2 regions of the Shewanella woodyi ATCC 51908 genome follow, and region 2 is predicted to be linked to the other one. Evidence: predicted binding sites of a transcription regulator. Region 2 holds the regulator's gene; the other holds the start of a gene.

Region 1 (7,991 bases), 1.1 Mb from region 2:
GTGGTGCTGTTCGAAGCTAAGTCAGAGGTGGGTGGTCAGTTTAATCTTGCTCGTAAGATCCCGGGTAAAGAGGAGTTCGATGAAACCATACGTTACTTTATCAATCAGATGAAGCTGCACAAGGTTGAGTTGCGTTTAAATACTCGACTCGACGCCTCTGTGATCAGGGATGAGCAGTTTGATGAGATTGTTATGTCATCGGGTGTTGTGCCAAGAAAAATAGATCTTCCTGGTTTCGATAACCCGAAAGTAGTGGACTACCAACAGGTGCTTAACCGTGAAGTGGCATTAGGTGAACGTGTTGCATTAATCGGCGCTGGCGGTATTGGTTTTGATATGGCCCACTATCTCTGCGAGCCTGAGTCGACAACACTGCAACCTGATAAATGGTTAAAGCAGTGGGGTATCGATAAGGAGTACGCAGAGCGAGGCGGTTTGACTAGTCCCCAAGAGGCGAGTGAGCACCGTGATATCTATCTGCTGCAACGTAAAACCAGCAAGATGGGTAAAGGATTAGGTAAAACCACAGGTTGGATCCATAGACTGGTGTTAAAGAAGCATCAGGTTAAGATGAAGACTGGCGTCAGTTATCAAAAGTTCGACGAGCAGGGCTTGCACATCAGTGTGGGTGAACAAGATGAGATCTTGGCGGTGGATAATGTCGTGCTTTGCGCCGGACAGGAGTCGAATCGTACTTTGCAAGAGGAGATGCAAGCAACAGGTTTACCTGTACATCTTATCGGCGGCGTTGACGTTGCAGCTGAGCTCGATGCCAAGCGTGCGATTCGTCAAGGGGCTGAGTTAGCGATTAAGCTTTAAGCCTAAGACTAAATTTAAACTTGGTCGCAAATGCTATTTTAGATAATACAAAAAAGGACCGATTATTCATCGCTCCTTTTTTATTGACTTCATTAATCTAAAGTTTGATTAAAGAGGTTTTAGAGAAAAAGCTTAACGATTATCAGTGCAAACCGTTTGAGTCTCTTTTATCTGCTCTTGTGGGATTAACTTAGCATTTTCTTCGCGTTTAGGTGTAAGGGTTACACCTTGAGTTGGCAGCTCCAGATCGAGATCTGAATTTGGCGTACAGCAACAGGGAAGGCACTCATCCTTTTCAAGATGAACCAGTGGTTCAGTATGATAAGTCACACCGCCACTGATTATCTTAGTTTTACAAGCGCCACAATACCCATTACGGCACTCGGAAAACAGTTTAACTTTTTTTTGCTCCAATGCCATCAAGAGGCTAGTGTGCTGCTGGGTAAATAGCAGCACAGGTTGGCCTTGCAAGCTGACGATAGGGGCTTTTTTAAAGTTACTAAAGTTCAAAGTCTTCAAACTCACTCTCATCGATTGATGAGTCAATTTGTCCAACCAAATAGGATGATACTTCCACTTCCTGCGGCGCTACCTGTACCGAATCACTCTCTAACCAGGTTTTCATCCAAGGAAGAGGATTGGTTATCTGCGCGTAAGGTAGATCTAAGTTGACTGACTTCATGCGCTCGTTAGTGATGTACTCAACATATTGGCATAAGATCTGTTCATTAAGGCCTATCATAGAGCCATCTTTAAACAGGTATCTTGCCCACTCTTTCTCCTGCTCAGCGGCTTTAACAAAGATGTCGTAAGCTTGCTGCTCACACTCTTTCGCTATTTCACCCATCTCAGGATCATCTTTGCCCGCTTGCATCAGCTTGATGATGTGTTGAGTGCTGTTGAGGTGCAGGGCTTCATCACGTGCAATTAGGCGAATGATTTTCGCGTTACCTTCCATCACTTTACGCTCTGCGAATGCAAAAGAGCAGGCGAAACTGACGTAGAAACGGATCGCTTCGAGCACATTGACTGACATCATGCAGAGATAGAGGGCTTTTTTGATCTCACGTTTAGTGACAATAAGCTCTCGACCGTCAATCATATGGGTGCCTTCGCCTAATAGGTGGAAAGCTTGGGTGAGCTTGATAAGCGTATCGTAGTACTCTGCAATGTCACTTGCGCGCTTTAAAATCTCTTCATTTTCAACAATATCATCAAATACAATCGATGGATCATTAACGATATTACGAATAATGTGAGTGTAAGAGCGTGAATGAATAGTCTCTGAAAATGACCAAGTTTCAATCCAGGTTTCTAACTCTGGCAAGGAGACTAGGGGCAGAAAAGCAACATTTGGCGAGCGACCCTGAATTGAATCCAGCAGTGTCTGGTATTTCAGGTTAGAGATAAAGATATGCTTCTCATGATCTGGAAGGGCGGCATAATCGATCTTATCTTTACTGACATCAACCTCTTCAGGGCGCCAGAAAAAAGAGAGTTGTTTCTCAATTAGCTTTTCAAATACTTCATATTTTTGTACATCGTAACGTGCCACGTTGACCGATTGTCCTAAAAACATAGGTTCCAAACGAGCATCATTAGGGGTTTGACAAAAAGTAGAATAGGCCATGGTTTCTTCCAGAATACAGGGGCTTCATGCCCCTATTAAAAATTAATAACACACTCAGTGCCAACGCACTGAGTCTTGATACACCTTGTTAGATCTTACACGCGCCGCCAGCACAGTCATCGTCTTCTTTCTCAACGCTGACCATATCATCGTGTTTATCTGACGCGCCATCGCGTGTGTTGTGATAGTAGAGTGTTTTCACGCCAAGTTTGTAGGCATTTAACAGATCTTTCAGCAGTACCTGCATTGGCACTTTCTGATTATCAAAACGAGATGGATCATAGTTTGTGTTAGCGGAAATGGCCTGATCGACAAACTTCTGCATTAGACCAACGAGTTGTAAATAACCGTCGTTATTTGGCATCTGCCAAAGTAACTCATAGCTGTACTGGTACTTCTCAAAATCAGGAACAACCTGCTTAAGTTGACCATCTTTGCTCGACTTCACGCTGATAAGTCCACGTGGTGGCTCGATACCATTGGTTGCATTGGAGATCTGTGAGGATGTCTCAGATGGCATCAATGCTGAAAGGGTAGAGTTACGCAGGCCGTGAGTCACGATATCCTGACGCAGTGTCTCCCAATCCATGTGCAGTGGCTCATCACAAATATTGTCCAGAGCACGTTTATAGGTATCGATAGGCAATACGCCCTTCGAATAGGTTGTCTCATGGAATGCTGGACATGCACCTTGCTCTTTAGCCAAGTTCATCGAGGCTTTCAATAGGTAATATTGAATCGCTTCAAATGTCTTATGGGTGATGTTGTTTGCTGAGCCATCAGAGTAACGCACTCCCTCTTTAGCCAAATAATTAGCAAAGTTAATCACACCTATACCCAGAGTTCGACGATTCATTGACGACTTTTGAGCTGCGATCAGCGGGTAATCTTGATAATCCAATAGGTTGTCAAGGGCACGAACCGCAAGATCTGCTAGTGGTTCAAGCTCTGCAAGGTTCTTGATCGCCCCAAGGTTAAGAGCCGATAGAGTACAAAGTGCAATCTCACCGTTTGGATCATTCACATTATCCAGAGGCTTAGTTGGCAGTGCGATCTCAAGACATAAGTTAGACTGTCTGATTGGTGCAACTTTACTATCAAATGGACTGTGAGTGTTACAGTGATCGACGTTCTGTACATAGATACGGCCAGTAGAGGCACGCTCTTGCATCATCAAACCAAAGAGTTCAGAGGCCTTAACTTGCTTTTTACGAATACTGTCATCTGCTTCATATTGTAGGTAAAGACGATCGAACTCATCTTGGTCTTCAAAGAAAGCATCATAAAGGCCCGGTACATCCGATGGACTAAATAGGCTGATCACGCCGCCTTGAATGAGACGTTGATACATTAGCTTGTTGATCTGTACGCCGTAATCTAAGTGACGAATACGGTTATCTTCAACCCCTCGGTTGTTTTTAAGTACTAACAGAGACTCGACTTCAAGATGCCAAATCGGGTAGAAGAGAGTTGCAGCTCCTCCACGTACGCCACCTTGCGAGCAAGACTTTACCGCAGTTTGGAAGTACTTAAAGAAGGGCAGACAGCCAGTATGGAAAGCTTCACCACCACGGATTGGGCTACCTAAGGCGCGAATACGCCCTGCATTGACACCGATCCCAGCACGCTGACTGACATACTTCACGATAGAAGATGAGGTCGCGTTAATGGAGTCTAGGCTATCACCACACTCAATTAATACACATGAGCTAAATTGACGCGTAGGCGTACGAACGCCAGCCATAATGGGCGTTGGTAGTGATATTTTAAAGGTTGAAACCGCATCATAGAAACGCTTGATATAGTCAAGACGAGTCTCTTGAGGGTATTTAGCAAATAGACAAGCCGCGACCAAAATATAGAGGAACTGTGCACTCTCATATATTTCATGGGTAACGCGGTTTTGAACCAGATATTTTCCCTCTAACTGCTTTACAGCGGCATAGGAGAAGTCCATATCACGCCAGTGATCGATATAACCATCTAATATATCTAACTCTTCACGGGTATAGTCTTGCAGAATATGGGTATCATATTTACCCATTTCAACGAGTTTAACTACGTGATCATAAAGCTTAGGTGGCTCAAACTGGCCAAACGCTTTTTTACGCAGGTGGAAGATAGCTAAACGAGCCGAAAGAAACTGGTAATCAGGTGACTCTGGAGAGATAAGATCGGCTGCGGCTTTAATAATGGTCTCATGAATAGCTTCTGTCGGTATGCCATCAAAAAACTGTAAGTGAGAGCGAAGTTCAACTTCTGATACCGATACATTTTTTAGGTCTTTGGCTGCCCATGTGATCACACGGTGTATTTTATCGAGATCGATGATTTCGCGTTCGCCACTACGTTTGGTGACTTTCAGATTGCTATTCATTAAAGAAAGGTCCTGGTATTTATATGTGTGTAGGTGACTGTGAGTAGTCGGCCTTAAGATTCCATGTAACAAACAAATAGAGCATCGAAAATAGGATAATTTTCATCTAAAAAAATAGAAGGTCTCTAGTGTCTCTGACTGTTACTTACACACTATATATGGTGTCTTAAAATTTATAAGGTACAAGATAGTGAGGTTCTTGGAATTTTGCAAGTCTGATTTTGGCTTAGTTTGTGGGGGAATCTTGTGGATAAGTTGAGGATAAAAAAAAGGGTGAGCGAAGGCTTACCTTTAAAGACCATTTTTAGTGGCTTTGAGAGGGGTTGGTTTAATTTTGAGCGGCAAGATGTCGTGACAAATTTGGCTGGATCAAATGGTGATCTTTTGGATCTTAGACTCAAAAAATCACCTAGAGAAAAATAGATTAGCTGGATAATTGTGCCAGAAGCTCAACCACATCTTGTGGAGAATGAAAAGTAAAATTACTTGGCCAGTTTTGCGGTGTTGCATCTGAGCCTATGTATCCCCACATGGCAATGCCACCTAGCATTCCTGCATTGTCAGCCGCGAGCAGATCTCGCTCTGCATCTCCTAAGTAGAGGATCTGCTCTGCAGGGCAATCTATCTGCTGCGCTGCGAGTAACATGGGTGCTATATGAGGTTTAGAGAAGAGAGTGCTATCACCGCTGACAACCGTTCCCATTGAAATCGAAAGCCCTAATACATCAAGAAGTGGGCGAGTAAAACGAGCGGGTTTATTGGTGACTATGCCATAGGGAATGGCGTGTTCATCAAGGTAAGCAAGTAATGCAGAGATCCCATCAAACAGTTGGCTATGCTGACCATTTATCTGGGTATAATGGCGCAGTAGCCCCTGCTGTAGCTCAAACTGCTTATCTTCATTAAGATGAGGTTGAGCAGCCTTTACAAGTGCTAAACTGCCATCGGAAGCGACTTGGCGCATCTTATCCAAACTGACTTGGGGGCAGTTGAACTGGGCTAAACTCAGGTTCAAAGCAGCAACAAGATCCGGGGCGGTATCCACTAAGGTACCGTCGAGATCAAAAAGCACGGCTTTGATAGAGGAACCGCTTTTCTCTTGTGACTGACTGGCCATTAACTTTCGCTCTTCTTCGTCGCTATCATATAGTTTACGTCGACATTTTTTGTGTAGCTAAAGGTATCAGTTAATGGGTTAAAGGTAATACCGGTTGCGTCTTCACAAAATAGCTCAGCATGTTCAGCAAGGGAGATAAGCTCCGATGGCTTGATAAACTTTTTGTGATCATGAGTGCCGATTGGCAGCATCTTAAGGATATATTCTGCGCCCAGTATCGTTTCGACATAGGCTCGCAGATTACGGTTAATCGTTGAGAAAAACACATAACCGCCAGGTTTCACCATATCTGCACAGGCTTGTATAACAGAGCGAGGGCTAGGTACATGCTCTAACATCTCCATACAGGTGATGACATCATAACTCTCTCTATGACTTTCTCTGTGCGACTCGGCAGTATCTTGTATATAGTTTATCTCAACGCCCACCTCTAATGCATGTAATCTGGCAACATCCAATGGTTCAGCGCCCATATCGAGTCCATCAACCTTAGCACCGATACGTGCCATGCTCTCTGATAAGATCCCACCGCCACAGCCGACATCAAGGACACGCTTGCCAAACACACCACCACAAGTTTGATCGATATAGTTCAAACGCAGTGGATTAAGTCTGTGCAGCGGCTTAAATTCACCCTCAGGATCCCACCAAGTTGCTGCCATCTTTTCAAATTTCGCTATTTCACTTGGATCAACATTTATCTCTTTCTGCATATCTTGCTGCACGCTATCACCTATAAAGGCATGGGTTATTGTGGCCATTATACCCATAGGTAGTAATAAACAAAGGCCAATAGTGGGTGAATTGAGTGATATTTTAACCAATTGATTGAATAGCGAACATTGTTTGATTCTGGTCAACTAATTTGTAGATTAATACTTATTTAGGGGGAATGATAAATAGGGTCTGGCGACAAAAAATAACTGTGTTAGAATGCCAAATCACGTTTTCAGGCTCGATGATTTCAGCTTTCCATTTCGGATGTTGAGTTGTCGGCTAAATTTCAAGGGATCGAGCAGTTTATGACTGATCTGGCTTCATCTATAACTCCAATTAATATTGAAGACGAATTAAAGAATTCATATCTAGATTACGCGATGAGCGTGATCGTAGGCCGAGCATTACCAGATGTTCGTGATGGCTTAAAGCCAGTACACCGTCGCGTTTTATTTGCGATGAGTGAGCTTAAAAACGATTGGAATAAACCTTATAAAAAGTCGGCTCGTGTTGTCGGCGACGTTATCGGTAAATATCACCCACATGGTGATACTGCTGTTTACGATACTATCGTACGTTTAGCGCAGCCTTTCTCTATGCGCTACACGCTTATCGACGGTCAAGGTAACTTTGGTTCTGTCGATGGTGACGCTGCAGCTGCGATGCGTTATACCGAAATTCGTATGGATAAGGTGGCTCACCAGCTACTCGCCGATCTCGAGAAAGAGACGGTCGATTATGTACCTAACTATGATGGTACAGAGTTTATTCCAGCTGTTTTACCAACACGTATCCCAACCTTATTAGTTAATGGTTCTTCAGGGATCGCGGTTGGTATGGCAACGAACATTCCGCCACATAACTTAAACGAAGTGGTTTCGGGCTGTTTAGCACTGATTGAAAACCCAGATTTAACCATTAATGAGTTAATGGAATACATTCCAGGTCCTGACTTCCCAACGGCTGGTATTATCAATGGCCGTAAAGGGATCATCGATGCATATCATACTGGACGTGGCCGCGCAGTAATGCGTGCTAAAGCGGAAGTGGAGATTGAAGACAATGGTCGCGAGCGTATTATTGTCCATGAGATCCCATACCAGGTAAACAAGGCGCGTCTGATTGAAAAGATCGCTGAGTTAGTTAAAGATAAAAAGATTGAAGGTATCAGCGGCTTACGTGACGAATCTGATAAAGATGGTATGCGTATTGTTGTTGAGATTAAGCGCGGTGAAGTGGGTGAGGTTGTACTTAACAATCTATACGCCCAAACACAGATGCAGAGCTCTTTTGGTATCAACATGGTGGCATTGACCAATGGTCAGCCTAAG
Region 2 (7,991 bases):
AGTAAATCGGTATTAAGTTTACCGCCATCTTCTAGCGTAAAAAACCTGAACGAGCGAGCAGATCCATGGTCACGTTCGACTCAGGTGTTTGTGCTTTATCGCCGGCATAACTCATTAAACGCTCCAGATGACGGGCAATAAGATCAACCTCAAGGTTTACCGTATCACCGGCCTTCATATCCACTAAGGTGGTTTCACCAGCAGTATGGGGCACTATGGTCAATCTAAAGCGGTTATCTTGTACTTCATTGACGGTCAAACTGACCCCATCGATAGTGATAGAGCCTTTATGAGCGATATACCTAGCTAACTCGGCTGGCGCGGTTAACCAGAACTCAATCGCTTTACCGCGAAGCTGTCTGTCATCAACCGATGCGATACCATCGACATGACCGCTGACCATATGTCCACCAAGACGAGTCGTTGGCGTTACCGCTTTCTCAAGGTTAACCTTTCGTCCAACTTGATAGTGAGCAAAACCAGTTAAACTCACCGTTTCAGCTGAGATGTCGGCCACATAGCCATCACTCATGCACTCAACAACGGTCAGACACACGCCATTAGTGGCAATACTGTCACCGAGGCGAACATCACCTAAGTCTAACTTTCCACTGGCTACGGTAAGGCGAATATCATCACCACGACGTTCAATTTTGCGCAGTGTACCTACTGATTCAATGATCCCGGTAAACATGAATTATGACCTTATATCTAAAGTTAAGCGGGTATCAGCCCCGACTTTACGTTCATCGACAAGCTTGATAGCCGGTATCTGTGACATGGCTGTATACTCAGGAAGTGTGATTAGATTACGTCCACTTGAACCTAACATTTTCAGCGCCTGATAAAGCACCAACTCATCACCATGGCCCTTGGCAATAACACTCCCTGCCAAAGTTGCCCCCGCTTCAATAAGCACTGAGTTACACTGCTTTCCTAAATATTTAAACAGCTCATTGAGATCCACACGCCCAGACTCATCACAGTTCAACTTTACCTGCTTAACATGTGACGGCCAGCTTTGCTGCTCTATAGCTGGATAATCATCACAAGAGACCAGAAGAATGGGCGACTCAATCGCAAATAGGGCTAAGTCTGATGTCACCCGAGCACGGCTATCTAATACGACGCGAAGTGGTTGATGTAGATCGCTTTCGCTATGCCTATCGGCTAATGAACCCAACTCGCTATGGCGAACATTAAGTGATGGATTATCAGCCAAGATGGTCTCAACACCTGTCACCAAGGCGCAGTGACGGGCACGAAGTCTTTGTACATCACGGCGAGCCTCTGGACCTGTGATCCATTTTGAAGCGCCATTGGCTAATGCCGTTTTGCCATCTAAGCTCGAAGCCAGTTTAACCGTCACCCAAGGTAGACCAGTCTCCATACGCTTCATAAAGCCGGGATTGATCTTATAGGCTTCATCTTGAAGTAAACCAACATCAACTTGAATACCAGCATCCCTGAGCATGGCAATACCACGTCCACAGACCTGAGGATTGGGATCTTCAACTGCAACGACAACGCGAGCAAGCTTATTGTGAATAAGGGCTTCAGCACAGGGTGGTGTACGACCATAATGGCTGCATGGCTCAAGGGTAACATAGGCTGTTGCGCCTTTGGCCCCTAAATTGGAATCACTATTTGCCATTGCCAGAGCATGCACTTCAGCATGGGGGCCACCCGCTTTGATATGGAAACCTTCGCCGAGGATCTGTCCATCTTTGGTGACCACACAACCCACACACGGGTTTGGCTGCGTGGTATATAAACCTTGGCGCGCCAGTTTGATGGCGCGGCTCATCATCTCAATATCTTCTACAGACCAGTTCATGGAGTAACCTTCAATTGAGCCTGCTATTTCTGTAGTTTAGCGATCGCATCGCCAAACTCTGAAACATCTTCAAAAGCACGATAGACAGAGGCAAAACGGATATAGGCAACCTTATCGAGATTCACCAACTGCTCCATCATCAAGTTACCTATCATCTCTGACTTGATCTCTCGCTCTCCGGTTCCACGCAGCGTTGACTTAATTTTAGTCAAAGCTTGTTCGATTTGATCCATCGAAACCGGACGCTTCTCGACAGCCCTAAGCATGCCGCCACGTAACTTCTCTTCATCGAAAGGCTGACGACTACCATCTTGTTTTACCACCCGAGGCATAACGAGTTCAGCGCCTTCAAAGGTAGTAAATCTTTCATGACACTCAGCACACTCGCGACGACGTCTGACTTGATGACCATCGGCCACCAAACGGGAATCGATCACCTTAGTATCAGTTGCGCTGCAAAATGGACAATGCATTGAGCCTCCAGCGGAAAAATAGAATAAAAACGATCGGTTAGAGTCTAAACTCTAAAGGTAAGTCAGCCAAGACTCAATCACAATCGTCAGATACAAAAATGGCCGCTATAAAAGCGGCCACCGAAGTTTACCTGATTTAACCCTTAAGGTTAACCGTAAACAGGGAACTTAGCGCACAATTCAAGAACCTGGTTCTTAACACGCTCAATTGTTCCTTCGTTAGTAATGTCATCTAGCACATCACACATCCAATTAGTCAGTTCAACCGCTTGCGCTTCTTTAAAGCCACGGCGAGTGATTGCTGGAGAACCGATACGCAGACCTGAGGTCACAAATGGTGAGCGCGGATCGTTTGGTACTGAGTTTTTGTTAACAGTAATGTTAGCAAGACCTAGCGCTGCATCAGCATCTTTACCTGTGATATCTTTGCTGATTAAATCAAGCAAGAACAGATGGTTATCTGTACCGCCCGACACAACATCATAGCCACGTTCGATAAAGGTTTTAGCCATCGCCTGCGCATTAACTACAACCTGCTCTTGGTAAGCGGTGAACTCAGGCTCTAACGCCTCTTTAAATGCAACCGCTTTAGCAGCGATAACATGCATTAAAGGACCACCTTGGCCACCAGGGAAAACGGCAGAGTTCAGCTTCTTGTAGATAGCTTCATCATCAATTGCAGAAAGAATTAGACCACCACGAGGGCCTGCAAGTGTCTTATGAGTTGTGGTTGTCACAACATGGGCATGTGGAAGCGGATTTGGATAGATACCCGCTGCGATTAGACCCGCTACGTGAGCCATATCAACAAACAGGTAAGCACCTACTTTGTCTGCAATCTCACGGAACTTGCCCCAATCAATGATACCTGAGTAAGCACTGAAACCTGCGATAATCATCTTTGGCTTATGCTCAACAGCAAGACGCTCAACTTCAGCGTAATCGATCTTACCTGTTGTTTCGTCAATACCATATTGAACAGAGTTATAAAGCTTACCAGAGAAGCTAACGTGTGAGCCGTGAGTCAGGTGACCACCATGAGCTAGGCTCATGCCTAGTACTGTATCACCGCCTTCAAGCAGCGCCATAAATACAGCTGCGTTTGCTTGTGAACCAGAGTGTGGTTGAACGTTAGCATAGGTAGCACCAAACAGCTCTTTAGCACGAGAAATCGCTAACTCTTCAGCAATATCAACATGCTCACAACCGCCGTAGTAACGCTTACCAGGGTAGCCTTCGGCGTACTTGTTAGTCAGCTGAGAACCTTGAGCTTCCAGAACACGTGGACTGGTGTAATTTTCTGAAGCGATAAGTTCGATGTGCTCTTCTTGACGACGAGTCTCATCTTGAATCGCTTGAAACAGTTGTGGATCAAAGTCCGCGATATTCATATCTTTTTTCAGCATTGCTTACTCCAGCTGTAAATACTTATAGTAGGGTTGCGCGGTATTCTACAGCGCATTTGATCACAATCACAGTATTTGAAAGATGAAATTAGCTACAGTTAATGATGAACATGACTCACATGGTCATCAAATCCAGACTGTCGCTGATATTTAAAGCTGTTTTATCTAGAAAAATCCCTTAAACCGTTAGTTTGATAGCGATTATAGAAAACACTTTTCTCAGTAAAATCACTCCCCCTCTCATGGTAAATAGCGAGACCTCTCACTTCCTATCAAATATCTAAGAGAACTCTGTTTAGCTTCCCCATTTAATCAAGTAGAATCATGCCATTGTTTTGTCATAGAAGATGAAAATCATGGCTCAGTTTGTATACAGCATGCTTAGAGTGGGTAAGATAGTCCCGCCTAAAAAGCAGATCCTTAAAGATATCTCATTAAGCTTTTTCCCAGGCGCAAAAATTGGTGTTTTGGGTCTGAACGGCTCAGGTAAGTCCACCCTACTTCGCATCATGGCCGGTATCGATACCGAAATTGAGGGTGAAGCGCGTCCAATGCAGGACCTTAAGATAGGTTACCTGCCTCAAGAGCCTAAGCTTGATGAGAACCAAACCGTTCGTGAAGCGATTGAAGAAGCAGTATCGGTAGCTAAAAATGCCCTAACTCGTCTCGATGAAGTTTATGCACTTTACGCAGAACCTGACGCTGACTTTGATGCCCTTGCCAAAGAGCAGGGACAACTTGAAGCGATCATTCAGTCACAAGATGCCCATAACCTAGACAACATCCTAGAGCGCGCCGCTAATGCCCTGCGTCTTCCTGATTGGGATGAAAAAATAGCCGTATTATCTGGTGGTGAGCGCCGCCGTGTGGCCATCTGTCGTCTGCTACTCGAAAAGCCTGACATGCTGCTTCTCGATGAGCCTACCAACCACTTGGACGCTGAGTCTGTTGCTTGGCTAGAACGCTTTTTACAAGACTACACTGGCACCGTTGTGGCAATTACCCACGATAGATACTTCCTCGACAACGCCGCGGGTTGGATCTTAGAACTCGACCGTGGTGAAGGTATTCCATGGGAGGGTAACTACTCCTCTTGGCTTGAGCAGAAAGATGCTCGTCTGCAACAGGAATCAGCCACAGAAAGCGCTCGTCAAAAGACTATTGCCAAGGAGCTTGAGTGGGTACGTCAAGGCTCAAAAGGACGTCAGTCTAAAGGTAAAGCGCGTATGGCTCGCTTTGAAGAGCTCAATACAAATGATTACCAAAAGCGTAACGAAACCAATGAGCTGTTCATTCCACCTGGACCACGTTTAGGTGACAAGGTTATCGAGATTAATAACCTGACTAAATCCTATGGCGATCGCGTACTTATCGATGACTTAAGCTTTACTGTCCCTAAAGGGGCTATCGTCGGTATTATCGGTGCCAACGGTGCGGGTAAATCAACCCTGTTCAAGATGATCTCAGGTGCAGAGCAGCCAGATAGCGGCACAGTTGAACTCGGTGAATCTGTACAGATTGCCTCGGTTGAGCAGTTCCGTGATTCGATGAACGATAAGAACACGGTATGGCAGGAGATCTCAGGTGGGCAGGATATTATGCGCATCAACAACACTGAGATCCCATCTCGTGCCTACGTGGGACGTTTTAACTTCCGCGGTGGCGATCAGCAGAAGATCATCGGCACCCTATCGGGCGGTGAGCGTAACCGAGTTCATTTAGCAAAACTGCTGCAAGCTGGCGGTAACGTGTTGCTACTCGATGAGCCAACCAACGACTTGGACGTTGAAACTCTACGTGCACTGGAAGAGGCTCTACTTGAGTTCCCAGGTTGTGCCATGGTTATCTCTCACGATCGTTGGTTCCTCGATAGAATCGCCACCCACATTCTTGACTACCGCGATGAGGGTAAAGTGAACTTCTACGAAGGCAACTACACCGAATACTCAACTTGGTTAAAAGAGACCTATGGTACTGATGTGGTTGAGCCACATCGTCTTAAGTACAAGCGTATGAGCTAGCGAGTAACGAGTAGCTCAGAATAATGACTAGCCACTCTTTATAGGGTGGCTTTTTGTTTTTACCCAAAGGGGGATTACTTGTCGGATAACAAGTTACTTAAATATCTATTTTATTGGGTTCATTGGGCTGGGTATGTATTTGATCAGCTTGTTGGGAACCATAACTTCATTGTTATCCATTGCTTGCAGCATGCCTTACGTGTAAATACTTCTGTGGGACGCTGGCTCTTGATGTCATAAGAGTCCATCCTTGGCCGCTCTGCGGTTTCCAATAACTTCCCTGTTAAACGGCCAGTTCGATATCCCTATCTCTCGTTCGCAGAGTTTCACTATGTGAAACCTCACCTTGAAACCTAAGGTCACAGCCGCCTTCACACCTGATTGTTTATCTCTTCGATTGAAGTTTACTAGTCTTCTCTAAATCGTTTCTGGACAAAAGTGAGCTAGTTATACTCTGCTCAAAAATAGTTAAAGACCAAGCCAAAGCTATTCACCACGGAGAGCACAGAGGACACGAAGAAGAGCGAAATCTAAAGCCCTGTTCTCTAAATCTTAGTATTTTAAATCTTTGAGTTCTAGATCTTTACCTCCGTATTCTCCGTGCAGCGAAGCGCTCCGTGGTAAGAATGCTGTTTGTTTTCGTTAAGCATCAAGACAAAGCTGATCCCCTCGGCGGAGGAAAAAGGCATGAAGCAAGGGGTAGGATGAGGGAAAAGAAATGGTTCCGTTGATTTCTATGGGTGTCCACTTAAGGTGATTTCGGCTTATACAATGATAATACGAGTGTTCTCCAAGCTGACTAAAATAAATCTAGCCAGCCATTATTAATCAATAACATAACGGCTCTACTGCCGATGTTCAATATTCTTACGACACAAAAGCTTCTCTAACTCTACGAAGTAGATTCTTAAGCTGGTATATGACTGAAAATAGTGGTTTTAGTGCTGGAATGATGAATTTAAAATGTGGAGAGTTCATCCATACTATTTGCCATGGACTCTTTAGCAGTTGAGGTTATTCAAATAAATTAATCAGCTTGAAAGTGCAGACAACTTTTTGAGAAATGCCGTCGACGTTTTTGAAGGTGCTCACAATAGCGTGTTAACGATTGTGTTTCCCCTACTGGGCCGTGAAACAGTTTGCCAAACTCTGAGGTCAATTTTATCCAGTTGTCTGATGAAATATTCAATCTTGTCAGTATCTTTGTACTGTTAGCAGAGATAGAACCTCTCTTGTCATCACGGATAATTCTACCCGTTTCATCAACTAACTCTAGGTAATCCTTCAGTGCGAAGTTTATTCCCTTCGGCTGATTGAGCTGCTCATCTCCAATAAAAGGGAGTAGCTTAGTGGGTTGCTCTCCTTTCAACGCAGCATTAACCCTAAGTTGTATACTGGTGTGGTCTGAATTCTCAAGTGTATCAACCATTTTGGCTCGAATAGGGTTGAGTTCAACATAGGCCATACAGGCCAGCACCGCCGCTTCATCAAGCAAGGCTTGACTCTTAAAGCGCCCTTCCCAGAAATGGCCTGTGCAATTATCTTCGATATTCGCTTTTCTTGCTATCGGCTCATTAAGACAGCGCATAAACCAACTAATATCGCACAAGCGTGAGCGGTAAGTGGCAATAAGGTGTTTTAATTTAGCCACTTGATACTCTTCTATCACTTCACCCTTAGCAAACTTTTGTGTGATTTCAGTACCACTAAACAGCTTATGCCATTGCTCAACTACCGTTCTATCTGACCATCTATTCACTGTTTCAAGGTCAACATAAAGCACAACATGTAGGTGATTGCTCATCACGGCATACGCAGCAACATCAATTGCAAACACCCCCGCTAATTTCAGTAACTGGGATTCGACCCAATCACGCCTGTGGTCATAGTTTTTACCTGTGAATTTATCATCCCCTAGCAACATGGCACGTCTAGTCACTCTGGAGCAGCAATGGTACCAAGGCGTGTCTTCAATACTTATCTGGGTTCTTCTGGGACGAGGCATGGTTAACTCCTACTGGTTACCGATAATTAAAGCTTAGTAGGAGGTGCGGAATTTACGCAATTAACTATGCCTGTCCCCATTTATTTTCGCGGTGCTGAGATGCATTTCAAAAAATGCCTATAATTCACTTTACACCTTTGTCACCTAAGGTAATCTGCACCTGCCCCAACCGAGGTCAAATTGGTAACAATCTAGGCATAACCAAAGATGCACGAGATTGGTACGCAGAAGCATACCGACTAAGGAATC

The links. Region 2 encodes NrdR, which represses ribonucleotide reductase genes. Its sites were predicted from a motif close to AAACACNANATNTNGTGTTT; they were not measured.
Region 1: a site for NrdR is predicted at 4,974-4,993, ahead of nrdA (class 1a ribonucleoside-diphosphate reductase subunit alpha). Genes of this name have one in related genera too.

What each region holds. Positions count from the first base shown of each region.
Region 1 covers NC_010506.1:2,825,017-2,833,007, forward strand. Annotated here, with positions in the region: gene SWOO_RS11790 (NADPH-dependent 2,4-dienoyl-CoA reductase) at 1-819, shown strand, start outside; gene yfaE (class I ribonucleotide reductase maintenance protein YfaE) at 952-1,350, opposite strand; gene nrdB (class Ia ribonucleoside-diphosphate reductase subunit beta) at 1,319-2,449, opposite strand; gene nrdA (class 1a ribonucleoside-diphosphate reductase subunit alpha) at 2,538-4,826, opposite strand; gene SWOO_RS11810 (HAD family hydrolase) at 5,251-5,943, opposite strand; gene ubiG (bifunctional 2-polyprenyl-6-hydroxyphenol methylase/3-demethylubiquinol 3-O-methyltransferase UbiG) at 5,943-6,656, opposite strand; gene gyrA (DNA gyrase subunit A) at 6,966-7,991, shown strand, end outside.
Region 2 covers NC_010506.1:1,731,955-1,739,945, reverse strand. Annotated here, with positions in the region: gene SWOO_RS07050 (riboflavin synthase) at 32-694, opposite strand; gene ribD (bifunctional diaminohydroxyphosphoribosylaminopyrimidine deaminase/5-amino-6-(5-phosphoribosylamino)uracil reductase RibD) at 698-1,837, opposite strand; gene nrdR (transcriptional regulator NrdR) at 1,861-2,310, opposite strand; gene glyA (serine hydroxymethyltransferase) at 2,460-3,716, opposite strand; gene ettA (energy-dependent translational throttle protein EttA) at 4,073-5,737, shown strand; gene SWOO_RS07025 (hypothetical protein) at 6,765-7,742, opposite strand.